One region of the Heyndrickxia sp. MSNUG genome, then DNA from elsewhere that is predicted to be linked to it. Evidence: riboswitches for the same ligand, from Rfam matches in the RefSeq annotation. Region 1 holds a riboswitch; the other holds the start of a gene.
The links. Region 1 has a riboswitch for cyclic di-AMP ahead of AABM38_RS09510 (cation:dicarboxylate symporter family transporter). Riboswitches for the same ligand answer to the same signal wherever they lie in the genome.

Region 1 (8,015 bases):
AAAGAAATATGATTGAAGAGATTATAGAAGAAAAGGGTACGGCAGCACTGACTGAAGAAGATATCCGGGAAATCTTGATGATTTAGAGCTCATAGAGAGTTGTAACTTTAAGAATAAAGAAAATAAGCCGATAATAATTCTGATATTCTTTTAAAGACTGAATGCATAAAGAGGAGAGATTTTATTGGCTAATAAAGGATTAAATGTGGGGAAACAGGCGCCGGATTTTACTTTGCCTGGCACGAACAATAAACTATATACATTATCAGACTACAGTGAGCAGCCGGTCATTCTCATTTTCTTAAGGGGAACGTGGTGACCGAATTGCCGGAATCAGCTGGTCCAGCTGAACGAATTTTATGATGTTTTAATGGAAAAAGGGATCCAGATCCTGGGGATTGCCGGACAGAACTTAAATGGAATTCAGGCATACGTGGAGAAGGAAGGAATCAAGATACCGATCCTTTCGGATGAAAAAAGAGCAGTCATCAAAGAATACGAGGTATTCGTCCCAATTAAATGGGATAGCTTCCGAATCGCGATCCCAAGTACATACGTTTTGGATAAAAACCATACAATCCAGTACAGTTATATTGGAGATTCTCAATTTGACCGTCCTGCGGTAGAAGAAATTATCCAGATAGCCAAAAATCAAGAGGCCACATCTGAAGGATTAGAACAAGCTGCAGATATGAGCCAAGCTTCGGTTTTTGTTGGAGCGATGAAGGAGACATTCAACGACATCGTTTTCTCGACCCAAACAATCAAGCAAAGCGTTAACCACAATTTATCTTCAATTGACGAGCTGGCTGCTCAGTTCGAGCAGAACAATGAGGCACTTTCACAATTTTTCTCTGTCTTCGAGCAGATGGAATCCAAAATAAATACGTATAGTGATACGATTCGCAGAGTGGTAGAGGATACGTCGGCTATCTCTGCCGATAATAAACAGGCTTCAGCGCATATGGCACAGACTTCTGAATTGCTTAAGGAGCTTGTGAGCCTGACGCAAATGGTAGGCAGCATCAGTTCAACGATTTCTGGGATTGCCGCGCAGACGAAAATCCTGGCCCTTAATGCATCAATCGAGGCAGCACGTGCCGGTGAGCATGGAAAAGGGTTTTCTGTAGTGGCAAAGGAAGTTGGAAAGCTTGCGACTGCATCAGCCGAGGCTTCGCAAGATATTTCAGCTCAGCTCAATGGAATCGAAACTAAAATTAACTCGAGCTTCGATTCATTTAAGGATTTTGATGGTTTAATGCATCAAATTGATGCCAAGGTTCAAGGTCAAAACAAGGAATTAAATGATGTATCTTCAGGAATCCGGTCCATTCGCAATGAAAGCTCTGAGCTTGCTGAAAGCCTTAGAAAGATGACAGAACAGCAGCAGATGCAACAGAAAAGGATTTTGTCTGTTAAAGAGCAGGAGTATACAATTGCGTCTGAAATAGAAGGAATCCACAAGGACATAGAGGAAAATAATAACCTTCTCCTAGAATTGGATAAAAGGGTTTAAGATTTATTGGCGGAAAATCATTTAGTGAACTTGAATTAATCGATAATTTTTCTCCAAAAACCCCCTTGTGCTATACAAGGGGGTTAACTTGTTTCTTTTAACTTACATCATTTTTTCAATATCAAGATAATGCCTTAGGGTTTGTTGCAGTGTTCCTCTTGTCTCTGCCTTCTGGACAAAGTTAATTCCTGTATGGATCATATTTCTCACTAGCTCAGGACGCATTCCTGTAATCACAGCCTTTGAGCCCATCATGTTGATGCCATTCAATACTTTTTGGAAATGGTCAATGACGTTTTTTTCCATGTCAGCAATACCGGATAGATCCATAATCAGAGTTTGGACTTTAAGACGGGAAATATCCATAAGGACTTTTTCTTCGATAATCTGCATACGATATTCATCAATCATGCCAATCAAAGGCAATACTGCCACTGAAGTGCTGATTGGAATGATCGGAACAGATAAATGTTCAACTAATTTCCTCTGAGAGTTCAAAAGCTCATCCTTATATTTGGTATAGCTCAGGAAGAATGTATTTAAAAATTGGTCAACCTGGTCGTTTATTCTCTTTTCCAGCTCGAAGAAATCGTTTTTATCACTAAATGTCCCGTTCATAATTTCAAACTGATTCAAAAATTGCCATAATGTACGTCTGATTGCCTGTACCCATTCCAATTTGAAGGCAACAGTCAAGGAATGTTCTGCCCAAGCAAAGCCCTCTATCTCAGCAAAAGCAATTAAACTTTCTTCATCCTGTTCTACAATATATCCCACTAATTTTTCAGCGTTTTTTAATAGGTCGATGTTGCCTCTCTGCAAAATATCATGGATTTTGGAAGCTACATTAACAGCTTCTGATAATAACTTCTTTTCGAAAATTTCCCTGTTAGCTCTAATGAATTCGATTACATCATCTTTTTGAACATAGGTAGCTTCGGCTTCCATTATGTGCACTCCTTAGAAAAAATCAATTTTATAAGTAAATGAGGAAATATTAGTTTACACCATCAATATAAGGAAAACCTTCCTGTAAGCTACTTTAGCAAAGCCCGTTCGCAAATTCAAATATTTGCAGGAGCCATGATTTAAAATAGTAGTTTGGAAGGAATTCAGCTGTCTTTCAGCGAAATGAAGAATGAATAAATTATATCGTAAATTTAGGTGGAATAAAAATGATACTAACTGTCAACGTCGAAAAGATCATTTCCAGGGATTGTGACGATGTCTTTGAAGCCATATATAACCCAGCACAGATGCGCCATTATTTTATTTCAAGCGGCAGCGGCAAGCTAGAGGCCGGCAAGGAAGTAATCTGGAGATGGGAGGATGTTGGCGCTGAATTGGCCATTAAAGTTTTACAGGCAGACAAGGAAAGGAAAACCATCGAATTTCATTGGGATGCAAGTGGAAGTGAAACCAAGGTTCAAATCATATTAGAGCAAGCTGGGAAGAAAACAGTTGTCAAAATACATGAGACAGGCTGGGAAAGTAACGAGGAAGGGATTCAGCGTTATGGACAGCAAATCCAAGGATGGGTTGACATGGTTACATGCATGAAAGCTTATTTGGAGTTTGGAATTAATTTAAGGGCAGGCAAAGTAGTTGAGGAATGAATGAGTGGTTATTTTTATATTGATGTAATCTCGGTCGGCCACGATTAAGGAAAAATAGTTAAAGATCTTGTAATGAACTTGATCTGCTGGGGATGGTTTCATCTAAAAAGAGAATAGAATGGGAGATTTTAAATGAAAGTCACACTTAAACCAATTACAAAAGAAAACTGGGAAGAAGCCATCGATTTAACCGTTAAGGAGGAGCAGAAGCATTTTATCGCTTCAAATTTATATTCGATTGCGGAAGTCCAGTTTCTTGGAGATTTTAAAGCATCGGGAATTTATTATGATGAAAAGATGATTGGGTTTGCGATGTATGGCATCGACCCGGATGACAATAATTTTTGGATTTACCGTTTAATGATTGATCAGGCATATCAGGGTAATGGTTTTGGAGCAGCAGCAGTAAAATTAATTGTCGAAGAGATTAAGAGCAACAACTCAGCTTATATTCCTTTTATCATGATTGGCTACCATCCAGAAAATGAAGGGGCACGGTATGCATATAAAAAGGCTGGATTTGTTGAAACTGAAAGGGCACCTTGGGGTGAGCAGCTTGCTGCGTATAATTTAGGTGAATCAATAGTATCAGCGGAATAAGATGCAGGATATAAAGAAAGCCAGCATATGGTTTTTACCAAGCTGGCTTTCTGTTTTAATTATGAAGCTTTATTGATAACAGATGAAGATTTTCCTGGTTTGAAGACGCCTTCCCATTTTGCAATGACAATTGCAGCAAGAGAATTTCCCACGACATTCACAGCAGTTCTTCCCATATCTAGGATTCTGTCAATACCTGCTATGAATGCCAAGCCTTCAACAGGGAGTCCTACTGTACCGAGTGTTGCTAAAAGAACGACGAAGGAGACACCAGGAACTCCGGCAATCCCTTTTGAGGTCACCATTAATACAAGCATTAAGGATACTTGCTCACCGATACTCATATCGATACCGTACATTTGGGCAATAAAAATCGCAGCCAGTGCCTGGTACAGTGTGGAGCCATCCAGATTAAAGGAATAGCCAGTTGGAATGACGAAAGAAGTAATATGCTTAGGTGCTCCTTCTTTCTCCATTTTATCCATAATTCTTGGCAATACCGTTTCGGAGCTTGCCGTCGAGAATGCTAAAATTAATTCATCTTTTAGAGTTAAAATTAATTTAAAGATGTTGTAGCCTGCGATTCTAGCTACAAGGCCCAGCACACCGATTACAAAGAAAATCATGGTTCCATATACTGTCAAGACCAGTTTGCCGAGAGGAATCAAGGATTCTAGGCCAAATTTAGAAACAGTTACACCAATTAGGGCAAATACACCGAATGGTGCGAACTTCATGATTTGGTTTGTTGCATAGAACATTGCATCAGCCGTTCCCTGGAAAAATGCGATAACAGGCTTTCCTTTTTCACCAATTGCAGAAATCCCTAGTCCAAATACGAGGGAAAAGAAAATGATTGCCAGCATGTCGCCTTCTGCAATCGCTGCAATCGGATTGGTTGGCACGATCTCAACCAATGTCGTAATCATCGATTTTGTTTCCTGCGTTTCCGCAGTATTTACATAACTAGCAATATCGGTTTTATCGAGTTCGCTCATATTTACTCCAGCACCTGGATGGAATACATTTGCAGAAATGAGCCCTACGATAATCGCAATGGTAGTGATGATTTCGAAATAAAGGAGCGTCTTACCGCCAATCTTTCCTAACTGCTTAATGTCGCCGACACCCGCTACAGCCACAATGATACTGGCGACAACGATCGGTACGACGATCATCTTAATCAAACGGAGAAAAATATCTCCAATTGGCTGCAGGTATGTAGCAACCGCAGGATTTCCAAAGAATACTGCCCCCGCAATAATACCAAGAACCAGTCCGATAAAAATTTGACCAGCTAAACTGATTTTTTTCATCTGTATTTCCTCACCTTCTGTAAAATTCTATGCTGAAAAAGCAATTGGCAAGGGAAACATGATTTTTTCCTCCGCAAAAAAAGACACTTTGGGTGCCTTTTACAGAGTATTCTCCTCTGTTCCCTTAGTCGCTTACGAGGTTAGCTGCCGGGTTAGGAATTGGAAACACAAATCCCCTTCGTAAAGAATTCACCCCTGGCGGAAACCGCCGATTGGTTCCCCCGTTCTTATAAAAGATTAAGCGGTAAATATATTGAATTTATATTATATCAATATTATTAATATGTAAATGTTAATTGATTTCCAGAGTATAGTTTTCTATTGAAGAATTAGAAATCATTGGGTAAGTTTGATATTCCTTATGTGTACTTTGAAGGCAGGAAACATTTAAGCATCCGCGAGATGGCGGTTGTTGCTGACTGTGTAGATAAAGTCGATAGGAAGAGAGAAGCTGAAGCGAGAGGTATAGAGGCTTAATTACGGGTGAAAATCATTTATATTGATAACAAATATGCTAAAAAGATATATTAGCAGAAAATAGATTATGTATGAGAAACAAATATTTCTCTGATTTGGCTATCCCACTCAGCTCCAGCGTATTTATTGAAAAAAACATGGATGAAAGTCAGGTTTGTAGGTGGACTCAAGCTACTAACTGTATTGATTCAACAGGAAAAATGGTGACTTTAAGATCTCTTAATAAAATGGTTCTGTTAAAGCAGAATGTTTATTTATAAAGCCAGTTGATTGTAGTGGAAGGCGCGTAGACTCCTCCGAAAATGCTAACGCATTTCCATCGCGCGTGGGCGGATTCGAGGAAGCTATTCAGTGTCCTGCGGGCTCAACGCCAGCCCCGCGGAAAGCGAAGCGCCTGGAACGAAAATCAACAGTCAGGTTTAACAGAGCCAATAAATACTAGATCTTTTTCAGCAGCCAGCTTTGTTCCAGCCAATCAAAAGTACGTAAAATAAATAAAAATTTGTCTACTAGGAGATATGGAAAATGAATAATCAAGTATATTTGGTCAAACCAACAGTTGAAATGGAAAAGGAATATTTAGATTTTTACCTTGAATGGAAGGAAAGCGGGGAAGTGATGATTCCTTGGGTGATTGAAAAGGATCCAACTGATTTTCATGGCATGATCGAGTTTTTGCGGAAAAGTGAGAAGGGTGTAAATCTTCCAGAGGGCTGGGTTCCAGACTCTACTTATTGGCTGGTAAATGGAGAAAATCGGGTCTTAGGAGCAGTGAACATTAGGCATGCACTTACAGAAAGACTATTTAATAGCGGCGGACATATTGGCTATGGAATCCGACCGTCTGAACGCCGCAAAGGCTTTGCAACTGCAATATTATCATTAGCATTAGAAAAGACAAGGAAACTAGGGATTGATAAGGTCCTAGTTGTCTGCGATGCGACCAATATTGCATCAGAGCGGACAATTTTAAAAAATGGCGGTCAACAGGATGTGAGTTTTACAGAGGAAGATGGCAATATTGTCAAACGGTATTGGATAGAACTTTGATGGCCAGCTGTCAACAGAAGAAAAAACGAGGCGAACTGCTGAAAAAATGAGTGCAATTGGAAATAAGCGCCACTTACTGGTGAAAAAGAAATATTTTTCGGATTTCCTAATTATAGTTCCAACTGGTTTTTGGCATGACAGGAAGAAGTAGCGAGCAATATTTGCAGGATTCATAATGAGTCCACATAAGTAGGCAATAGTTATCGTGAACATGATATTTGCTTAATAAAAAGGAGAATTTTAATGCTGTTTCAAAGCGGAAAGTTAAAAGTGCGAGAATTAGAAAATAAGGATGCTGCTTTATTGGCTAAGTGGCTTTTGAATCCAGCAGTACTTGAGTTTTACGAAGGACGAGATTGTTCTTTTGATTTGGAAAAAGTTAGGGATGTGTTTTTTACATCCGATTCTGGTGAAACGCGATGCATTGTTCTATTTGAGGACCAAGAAATAGGCTACATTCAATTTTATGAATTGGCAAAGTCGGACTGCTATAATTTCGGTTTAGACATATCTGATATCATATACGGAACAGATCAATTTATTGGGGAACCGGAATATTGGAACAAAGGTATCGGACAGATCTTAATGCGCTCAATGCTTGACTATTTGCTGGGTCAAAAAGGAGCGGACCTTGTCGTTGTCGATCCGCAAACCTGGAATGAAAGGGCAATAGCCTGTTATGCAAAAGTGGGTTTCACAAAGTACAAACTCTTACCAAAACATGAATGGCATGAAGGAGAACTTCGGGACAGTTGGTTGATGCAATATAAAGCAAAAAAATGTTAATTTTCCTGTCCAGAATTTTTACCAGAAAGTATGTGTGTAACTACGCCGGAAAACGAGCCTAAAAACGCGCTGCCAATTATATCGGACGGATAATGATGTCCAATCCATATCCTTGAGAATCCTGTTAATCCAGACATGCTGAACATGAAGATTCCCAGTGTTCGATGATACAAGAAAATGGTTGTAGAGACAGCAAAGGCGAGCAGTGTATGTTTGCTTGGGAAGGTTGAATCCATCTTTGAGGGGATGAGGATTCCCACGCGTCTTTTCTTAAAAGGCCGGGGTTTATAAACAAATAACTTAAATAAAAAATGGATAAATAATGCATATAAGATTGAGCCGCCTGCTTCAACAGTTAGTCTCTTCTTAAATCGGTTTTTGATCAAAAATACAACTAATAGCGAAATATATAGATAGCGTATTCTATTAGAAATGAGAATCATCAATTTATCAACGATCCAATTGTGTCCTGACAGCTGATTGATTAACTGAAATAGTCTAAGGTCCATAGGAGAACTCCTTAAGGTTATTTTAGTTATTTTTTCCGCTAAGATATGAAACATGTATGGAAATAACCTTAAATAGCTGGATAAATCAGGATAACATCTAAAGTTTTAGGAGGGGGCGAGCAATGGAGCAATTATGGAATTGAAA
Region 2 (8,015 bases), 1.0 Mb from region 1:
CAATCGAGCTGATTGATAAAGGGGCGGATCTTGAATTGTGGGAAGAAGGCGACAAGCAGGATTACGAGGAACGAAAGAAGTTTCTCTTTGAATTCAAGGAGAAGCTTCAACAGACACGGGCAAGGTTTTTTTGACAACTATATATCATTCCATTCATGCTCAAAATCAATAGGAATCAATAGAAATACCGATGGGTTATACACATCCTATTTGTACCAGCAAATATGGGTAAGCTGTACAGGAATGTGGATAAGTAAATGCATGAGGTAAAAAGGAGTTAAGTAACTCACCACGGCTTGTGGAAATGCCTCTGTCGAAAGGATTTATTAAGAATGTTATTGCTAAAAAGTATCATCCTTGGTTTTTCAGTATCAGCTCCCGTTGGGCCGATCGGGTTGCTTTGTATTCAAAGAGTCCTCTCCAGAGGGAAAACGGCAGGTATCCTGACAGGATTTGGAGCTGTGACGGCGAATATTATTTATGCGAGTATCGCCGCATTCGGTTTTTCGGTGGTATCGGCATTTTTGATTGAGCAACAGGTTCTATTAAAGCTGATCGGATCTGCGTTTTTATTTTACCTGGGGGTAAAGACATTTTTTAAAAAACCTGCCAGTAAAGCAGCAAATCTGCAGGGTGAAAGCCTTGTGGGCATGTATCTATCTACATTATTATTGATGATTACAAATCCGGTCACTATTCTCAATTTTACCGCGATGTTTGCCGGGCTGGGATTTGATCAGGGTTCAGATAAAGGTTTGACTGCTGTAACGCTGATTGGCGGCGTATTTTTTGGTGCGGCGTTATGGTGGGTAATGCTCAGCTTCATCGTCAGCTTTTTTAATAATAAGATCACTCCACATTTAGGTCTGGTCAATAAGATTGCTGGTTTGCTGATCATTGCACTGGGGATTTTAGCGTTTGTAAAATAAGGTCTTTAGTGGAGAAGCCATTAAAAATATAGGGGGGATGGGTGTGGGTCTTTGGGTAGGTGCTGCTGGAGTCTGTATGAATGAACACGGGGAAGTGCTGATGGTCCGGCAGGGAAAAGAAGAGGAAGAAAAGCTTTGGGCAATTCCTGCAGGTGGGACAGAGCTGAATGAAACTTCTGAAGAATGCTGCATAAGGGAAGTGTTTGAGGAAACGGGATATGAAGTCGAAATCGTCAAGCCATTATACATAAAAACAGGTAAGTCTTTTGGGGTTGATATTAAGCTCCAATATTTTGAAGTGATGATAACAGGTGGCGAATCGCGGATTCAGGATCCGGACGGACTGATCCATGAGGTAGCGTGGAAAAAAGTAGCTGGGATGGTAGAAGCGGATTTTGGTTTCCCGGAGGATCGGGAGTTTCTTCTAAATCTATTGAAAGAAAATGCCTTAAGGTAATAGAGGGATGAATATCCATTATAGCGACAGCCTCCCCGATGCTAGCGCTCTATTTTATTTTATATGAATTTGGCGTCTGGTATTGCTTTTAAAAACCTGCCGAGGGGTTAAATTAATATTCTCATAACTACTAAAAAAAGCTGCCAGGGTGGTCATGACCACCCTGGCAGCTTTTTTTAATGCCGTATGATATCAATGTGGAAAATTATTTATTATCATTATCCTTAATATGATTAACTTCTTCAAAGTCAGGACCGCCGTATAGCTGGTTAATTTCCTCGGTAAGCTTATCTAAAAATTCATCAGATAGTAAGGGTTCATTTTCTTTATACATGTTAATCCTCCTATTTATCTGGATTACTACTAGAATGCACACATGACACAATCATATTCAATTTACTAAGCCATGATAAAAATATTTACTTTTTAAAAACACAGGAGTATGATAATCAACGGTTTCAATTTTCTAAATCGCCGAAACCCATATGGTGCGGGGAAACCATTATTGGATTAGACGTAATCCAGGGGTGAATCCTTAATAGGAAGGGCTACTCAATGGCCCGAATCCGTCAGCTAACCTCGCAGGCGTTATATGAGAAGGAAGGTGGAGCTTGTAAGGCACAGGAATTATGATGTCTACAGGTCTATTAATAATGGCTTGGGGCATTTTTTTATGCCTTTTTAAACGGAAAAAAGAAGATTATTTATGAAAGCAACTGGGAAACATACCTTCATTAATACTAGGCGGTGACGATCGATGATTTCATCGATAAAAAGGTTTTTAATTGGCCGACCCTTGAAATCAACTGAATTAGGGGAACAGAAACTTAATAAAACAAAAGCATTGGCGATTCTTTCTTCAGACGCATTATCCTCAGTTGCATACGGTCCCGAACAAATTTTGATTGTTCTTTTTACAATCAGTGCAGCGGCATTTTGGTATTCGGTACCAATAGCGATCGGGGTTTTAATATTATTGACAGCACTTATTCTTTCATACAGGCAGATTATTTTTGCTTACCCACACGGTGGAGGAGCATATGTGGTTTCTAAAGAAAACCTAGGTGTTAATCCAGGGCTGATTGCAGGTGGTTCACTATTAGTAGATTACATATTGACAGTGGCTGTAAGTGTCTCCGCAGGTACGGATGCCTTAACATCTGCTTTTCCAGGATTGCATAATTACAATGTCCTTATTGCTATTATATTTGTTCTGTTTATTACTACTCTTAATCTTAGAGGAGTTACAGAATCAGCTAGCATCTTGGCTTATCCGGTCTATTTATTTGTGTTAGCATTATTCATCTTAATCGGTGCCGGTGTTTACAAAATCGTTACTGGAGATATTTCGGGAAATCTCCATGAACCTATCGGGACTCCAGTCGCCGGATTAACATTATTCTTGTTGTTAAAAGCATTTGCTTCTGGCAGTTCAGCATTAACAGGAGTAGAAGCCATTTCAAATGCGATCCCTAATTTCAAAGATCCTGCTCCAAAGAATGCAGCTAAAACTCTAACGGCTATGGGTGCGTTGCTTGCCTTGCTATTTTCGGGAATTGTATACCTGGCTTATTATTATGGTATTGCGCCAAATGAAAAGGTAACAGTTGTATCACAGATTGCCGAAGAAACATTTGGACGCAATGCAATGTATTACCTCATACAGGGAACAACTGCGTTAATCTTAATACTAGCCGCGAATACGGGATATACAGCTTTCCCATTACTGGCAGTGAATCTTGCAAAAGATAAATTTATTCCAAGGATGTTTACAGTCAGAGGCGATCGATTGGGATACTCCAATGGTATTATCATTCTGGCATTGGCTTCTATACTTTTAATTGTATTTTTTAAAGGGCAAACAGAACATTTAATTCCATTATATGCAGTTGGTGTATTCATTCCATTCACTTTGTCACAAACAGGAATGATGGTTAAATGGATTCGCGAAAAACCCGAGGGCTGGGTTACCAAATTAATCATTAATTCTACAGGTGCTGTCATTAGCTTTATTGTCATGCTTATGTTTTTCCTGACAAAGTTTGCTCAGGTATGGTCGGTATTAATCTTTTTGCCGCTCATCATCCTTATGTTCCATCGGATTAAAAAACATTATAACGCGGTAGGCGATCAACTAAGGATTACAACCTGTGAACCTGCTCTTGCAGTTGAAGGGAATGTCATTATTGTCCCTGTGGCAGGAATAACTCATGTAGTAGAAAACTCTCTAAACTATGCAAAATCTCTATCTGCAGATCAGATTATTGCTGTTTATGTTGCTTTTGAAAGAGATGAGGAAAAGAAGTTTGAAGAAAAATGGAATGAATGGCAGCCCGATATCAGACTGGTTACACTGCACTCCCATTACAGGAGTATTATAAATCCGCTGACGAAATTTGTTGATACTGTGCAACGTAAAGCGAGTGAAGCGAACTATGTGGTTACAGTAATTATACCACAATTTATTCCTAAGAAAGGCTGGCATAATATCCTTCATAACCAATCTAGTTTGCTAATCCGTTCATTCTTGCTTTATAGAAAAAACGTAATTGTCACCACTGTGCCTTATCATTTGAAAAAATAGTAAAGGTCTAAGGAGACAATAAAAAAGCTTGGACAGAAAAAATGTCCAAGCTTTTTTCATGTTTATCGTAAACAGAGTTAAACCAATTTTTCCAGATTCACGCGCTTGTGGATGGCGAGCATGACGGGGATGCCGATTGCCATCACTGTTAATTCGCCGGCAGCTGTTGTCAGCCAGGTGAACCAGAACGGCAATTGGAATGCAAGGTTCAATTCAATGGCGATCAGGAACATCGTGAAGGTGAAAACCAAAGTGTTCACGGCCATCCGTACGATAATGCTCTTAATATATTTTGCTGTGAAAATTGTAACGAGCAATGAAATCACAGACTGGCCAACTCCGAAAACAAGGTCATAAGCGACCATCGGAGAAAAGAGCAGGTTCGTTAAAAATACGCCTAATACGATTCCATAAAAATATTTCTTATTGAAAACAATCAAGTGGTTGAACATTTCTGATACACGGAATTGGACGTTCGTGAAGCCAAATGGCTGAATAATAGCAGAAACGGCAATATATAATGCTGCGAGGATACCGTTCCGGACAATCGTTCTCGTATTCATTCTTCATCTCTCCTAGTTTTTTAACGTGGGATGGTTACGAACCACGTTTGTTATGAAGTCAATTTAAAATTATATAGGATAAAAGACCTTATCACAATATAATTTTCGGGTTCGAAAATAATAAGAAAAGGAGTTTTCACAAATGGAAATTAGATCCTATTCTACGGCAGATGCCCCTGCATTACTGAAATTGTTCAAAGGAACGATTCTAAGTGTTAACCTCGGAGATTATACACAAGAGCAATGCGGAATCTGGGCTAATAGCTTTTCCAGTATAGAAAGTTTAGACAGCAGGCTAAAAAACAGTTTTGCATTGGCAGCTGAGGTGGATGGGGTATTGGCAGGTTTCGGGAACCTTAACTCCGAGAGGGAAATTGATCTCTTATACACACATAAAAACTATCAAGCGAGAGGCATTGGTTCAGCGATTTTAAAAAAACTGGAATCAGTTGCATGCTTGAAGGGATATGAGGAGCTGACTACAGAAGCCAGCATGACAGCCGTGAACTTTTTTCTTTCAAAAGGATACGTTGAGGTGAAAAAGCAAAACAAGCGGGTAAGAGGAATGGAGTTTATTAATTTTATTATGACGAAAAAACTTCAATAGCGGGATGAACGAACCTAGAACCACAGCTTGATCACAGAATGATTGTTTTGCAATAAAAATCCCTGTCAAAACTCTTGTTTAAGTCTGCCGCTTACTTGAGCAGGATTTTCAGAAAAACAGAGAAACAGACACAAAAACAGGATTGACCTCACTTCTTTTTTAGGTTATCATTATACCAATAGGGGTAATGGTATAAATGGTTCATCAAGACTAAATTTATCCCTGAATAATATCAGGAATGATTTTTAAATATAAGGAGGAATAATAATGAGTAAAAAAGTAGCAATTATCGCAAGTAATGGTGGCTTATTTGATGCTTATAAAGTATTTAATATCGCAACAGCGGCGGCTGCAACTGATCAGGAAGTAGCTGTGTTTTTTACATTTGAAGGCTTGAATTTAATCCATAAGGAAGCATACAAGCAGCTTCCGATGCCTGAAGGAAAAGAACATTTTGCAGAAGGTTTTGCCAAGGCCAACGTTCCTGCTATTCCAGAATTAGTTGAAATGGCTGTAGAAATGGGCGTTAAGTTCATTGGCTGCCAAATGACAATGGATGTAATGGGACTTGAAAAAGAAGCTTTTGTTGATGGAATTGAAGTAGGCGGAGCTGTAACATTCCTAGAGTTTGCAACAGATGCAGATGTTACTTTGACTTTCTAAGTTTTTAACTCTTTTTGTAATCTTTGTTGCTATTGTAACGAGAATAAAATGAGGTACCTTTGTTAAAACAGAACCAGAGTACCCATATCCTTTAAAATAGACCGAAAGAACAATCTCATGTGCGGCCTTTTCCCATATTCTATTGGGAAAAGGCCGTTTTATTTTTCTTGAAATGTTTTTACCCGAATGAACCCCTGTATGTATGAGATTTTACTGATTGCTGGCCAACGTAGCTTTCTCGGTTACATTCACCATCCAGGACACAATTGTCGTACTATCACGAACATTGTTTTCCTGAATTCCTTTTAATAAAGTCCCTACACTTTCTACATTAGAAGAATTCGAGAAAACCTGGAAAATGTCTTGCGGATTGGAGAAACGTTCCCCAGGGCATTCTATTAAACCGTCTGTTGTCAGCAAAAGATGGTTAATGCCATGCCGCAGTTCCTTTCTGCCCGTGCTGTAGCAGGGGACCGGCATCTCAAAAGTGTTCACCTGTCCAATCCACTCATAGAATTGCCTTTGATTTACTTGATGCTGACCGAAGGCGGCTAACTCAGGATGATGTAAATATAAAATACAGTCGCCAACCGAGAACCACCAGCAGTATCTGCCTTTCCTTGATGCAATCAAACAGGCGGTTTCTCCTTTAACTCTACTGCATTCAGCCATAAATTCTTTGCTGCGAAATAGGTTTAGCACCATTTTTTCCAGGCTTATGAATGCTTGCTCTGGCTGCAGAGATAAACAATCTTTTATCTCATTTTTTCGATGTTCAAAGGTTTTGACAACCAATTCTGCGCTTTCGGCGGAATTATGGGCATCCAAAAGAATGACAAACTCCCAATCTTGTTTTTCATCAATCCATAACAAGCAGGCGTCCTCATTCTTGTATTGACCTGCAGAGGAATTCCCTCCGTAACGGCCAACAACAACTTGGCCAAATGGTTCAATGCTTATGGTATCGACAAAAGTCTTCTGGCTTCCTACCCAGCTAAAATCATAAACTTTATTCATATCCATATAAAACCGCCTTTTGGTTCATGGGGTGCCAAACACCATAAACAGTATGGCTGACACGCTGATTGATAATCGAACCAGAAATTTGAATCACGCCAGCATGCTTGCTGCCAACAAAACAATCCTCCACTACAATCACGCCTTTTCAAAATATTTCTAAAATTATAATATAATGTAAGCTTAAAAGATATCATAATTATAAAAAAACTCCCTAAACCAGGGAGTTTTAAACACGTGATGTCAATGGTTCTTAATAAAATAAGCAGGGAGCTAAAATAATTATTTTAGCTCCCTGCTTATTTTTTATTTTATAAGACTATTAATTTTCGTTTTCATCATCCATTTCATCTTGCTGTTCGCCATCACTTGGGCCATTATCCTGGTCAACGCCATCCCCACATGCTGTAAGGCCGCCTAAAATCACACTTAGTGCCAACCCGCTTGCTAATAGTTTCTTTTTTAGTATCATGAATAACAGCTCCTTATTATTTGATTGTTGCTTAAAGAGTAACTACCCTTTATTTTGTGAAGACAAACTTACTTGAATTGTCGACCACATCTTGAACTATATTATTAGTCTATTTATCCGAACTTTGATTTGTTGGAATAAGATAGATTTTACTAAAGAGAGAAAACGGAGAGCTGAGATATGGAGGCTGGAATTTAATCATTACTCTTTATAACAACCAACCAATCATGCTTTAACTTACTAAAAGTAAGCAATATAAATTATAATATGATGGAAGAGTTAATAAGCTAGCTATCTCATGATGTTTACTAAAAAGAATCGGACAGGGCCGACAAAGGAGGGGTAAATCATGTTCCAAAGAGATATTAAAGATCATTGGACAGTACAATATGAAGAAAAGGATTTTCCGCATGTCCAAATGGGACTTGTTTTAAATCCACAGAGATGGCGGGAATTGGATCCATTTATCCTGATGGCAGAGGACTGGTTCAAGCGCGGGACATTTTCCGATCATCCACACCGTGGTTTTCAAACGATAACGTATGTGATAGACGGAAGGCTTGAACATATTGATAATCACGGCGGGCACAGCATTCTTGAGGCTGGGGATATTCAATATATGAATGCCGGGTCTGGAGCGAGACATGCAGAAGAGGCAGTTGATGACGACATTGCTCATACACTGCAGTTATGGCTGAACCTTCCTAAAGAGCTAAAGAGTAC

Region 2: linked by a shared signal. The riboswitch ahead of AABM38_RS04650 (APC family permease) and the one ahead of AABM38_RS09510 (cation:dicarboxylate symporter family transporter) in region 1 are both predicted to bind cyclic di-AMP.

Annotation. Positions count from the first base shown of each region.
Region 1 is NZ_CP150978.1:1,939,937-1,947,951, forward strand. It holds gene AABM38_RS09485 (SNF2 helicase associated domain-containing protein) at 1-86, shown strand, start outside; gene AABM38_RS09490 (methyl-accepting chemotaxis protein) at 206-1,516, shown strand; gene AABM38_RS09495 (STAS domain-containing protein) at 1,619-2,464, opposite strand; gene AABM38_RS09500 (SRPBCC domain-containing protein) at 2,692-3,132, shown strand; gene AABM38_RS09505 (GNAT family N-acetyltransferase) at 3,265-3,732, shown strand; gene AABM38_RS09510 (cation:dicarboxylate symporter family transporter) at 3,792-5,048, opposite strand; cyclic di-AMP (ydaO/yuaA leader) riboswitch at 5,163-5,302, opposite strand; gene AABM38_RS09515 (hypothetical protein) at 5,388-5,525, shown strand; gene AABM38_RS09520 (GNAT family N-acetyltransferase) at 6,051-6,575, shown strand; gene AABM38_RS09525 (GNAT family N-acetyltransferase) at 6,819-7,361, shown strand; gene AABM38_RS09530 (phosphatase PAP2 family protein) at 7,358-7,870, opposite strand.
Region 2 is NZ_CP150978.1:941,731-949,745, forward strand. It holds gene AABM38_RS04630 (MarR family transcriptional regulator) at 1-134, shown strand, start outside; gene AABM38_RS04635 (LysE family translocator) at 333-929, shown strand; gene AABM38_RS04640 (NUDIX hydrolase) at 967-1,386, shown strand; gene AABM38_RS04645 (bacitracin ABC transporter ATP-binding protein) at 1,592-1,720, opposite strand; cyclic di-AMP (ydaO/yuaA leader) riboswitch at 1,849-1,990, shown strand; gene AABM38_RS04650 (APC family permease) at 2,144-3,970, shown strand; gene AABM38_RS04655 (QueT transporter family protein) at 4,048-4,533, opposite strand; PreQ1 riboswitch class I at 4,540-4,584, opposite strand; gene AABM38_RS04660 (GNAT family N-acetyltransferase) at 4,676-5,140, shown strand; gene AABM38_RS04665 (DsrE/DsrF/DrsH-like family protein) at 5,408-5,803, shown strand; gene AABM38_RS04670 (protein phosphatase 2C domain-containing protein) at 6,014-6,820, opposite strand; gene AABM38_RS04675 (hypothetical protein) at 6,813-6,953, opposite strand; gene AABM38_RS04680 (hypothetical protein) at 7,143-7,292, opposite strand; gene AABM38_RS04685 (pirin family protein) at 7,642-8,015, shown strand, end outside.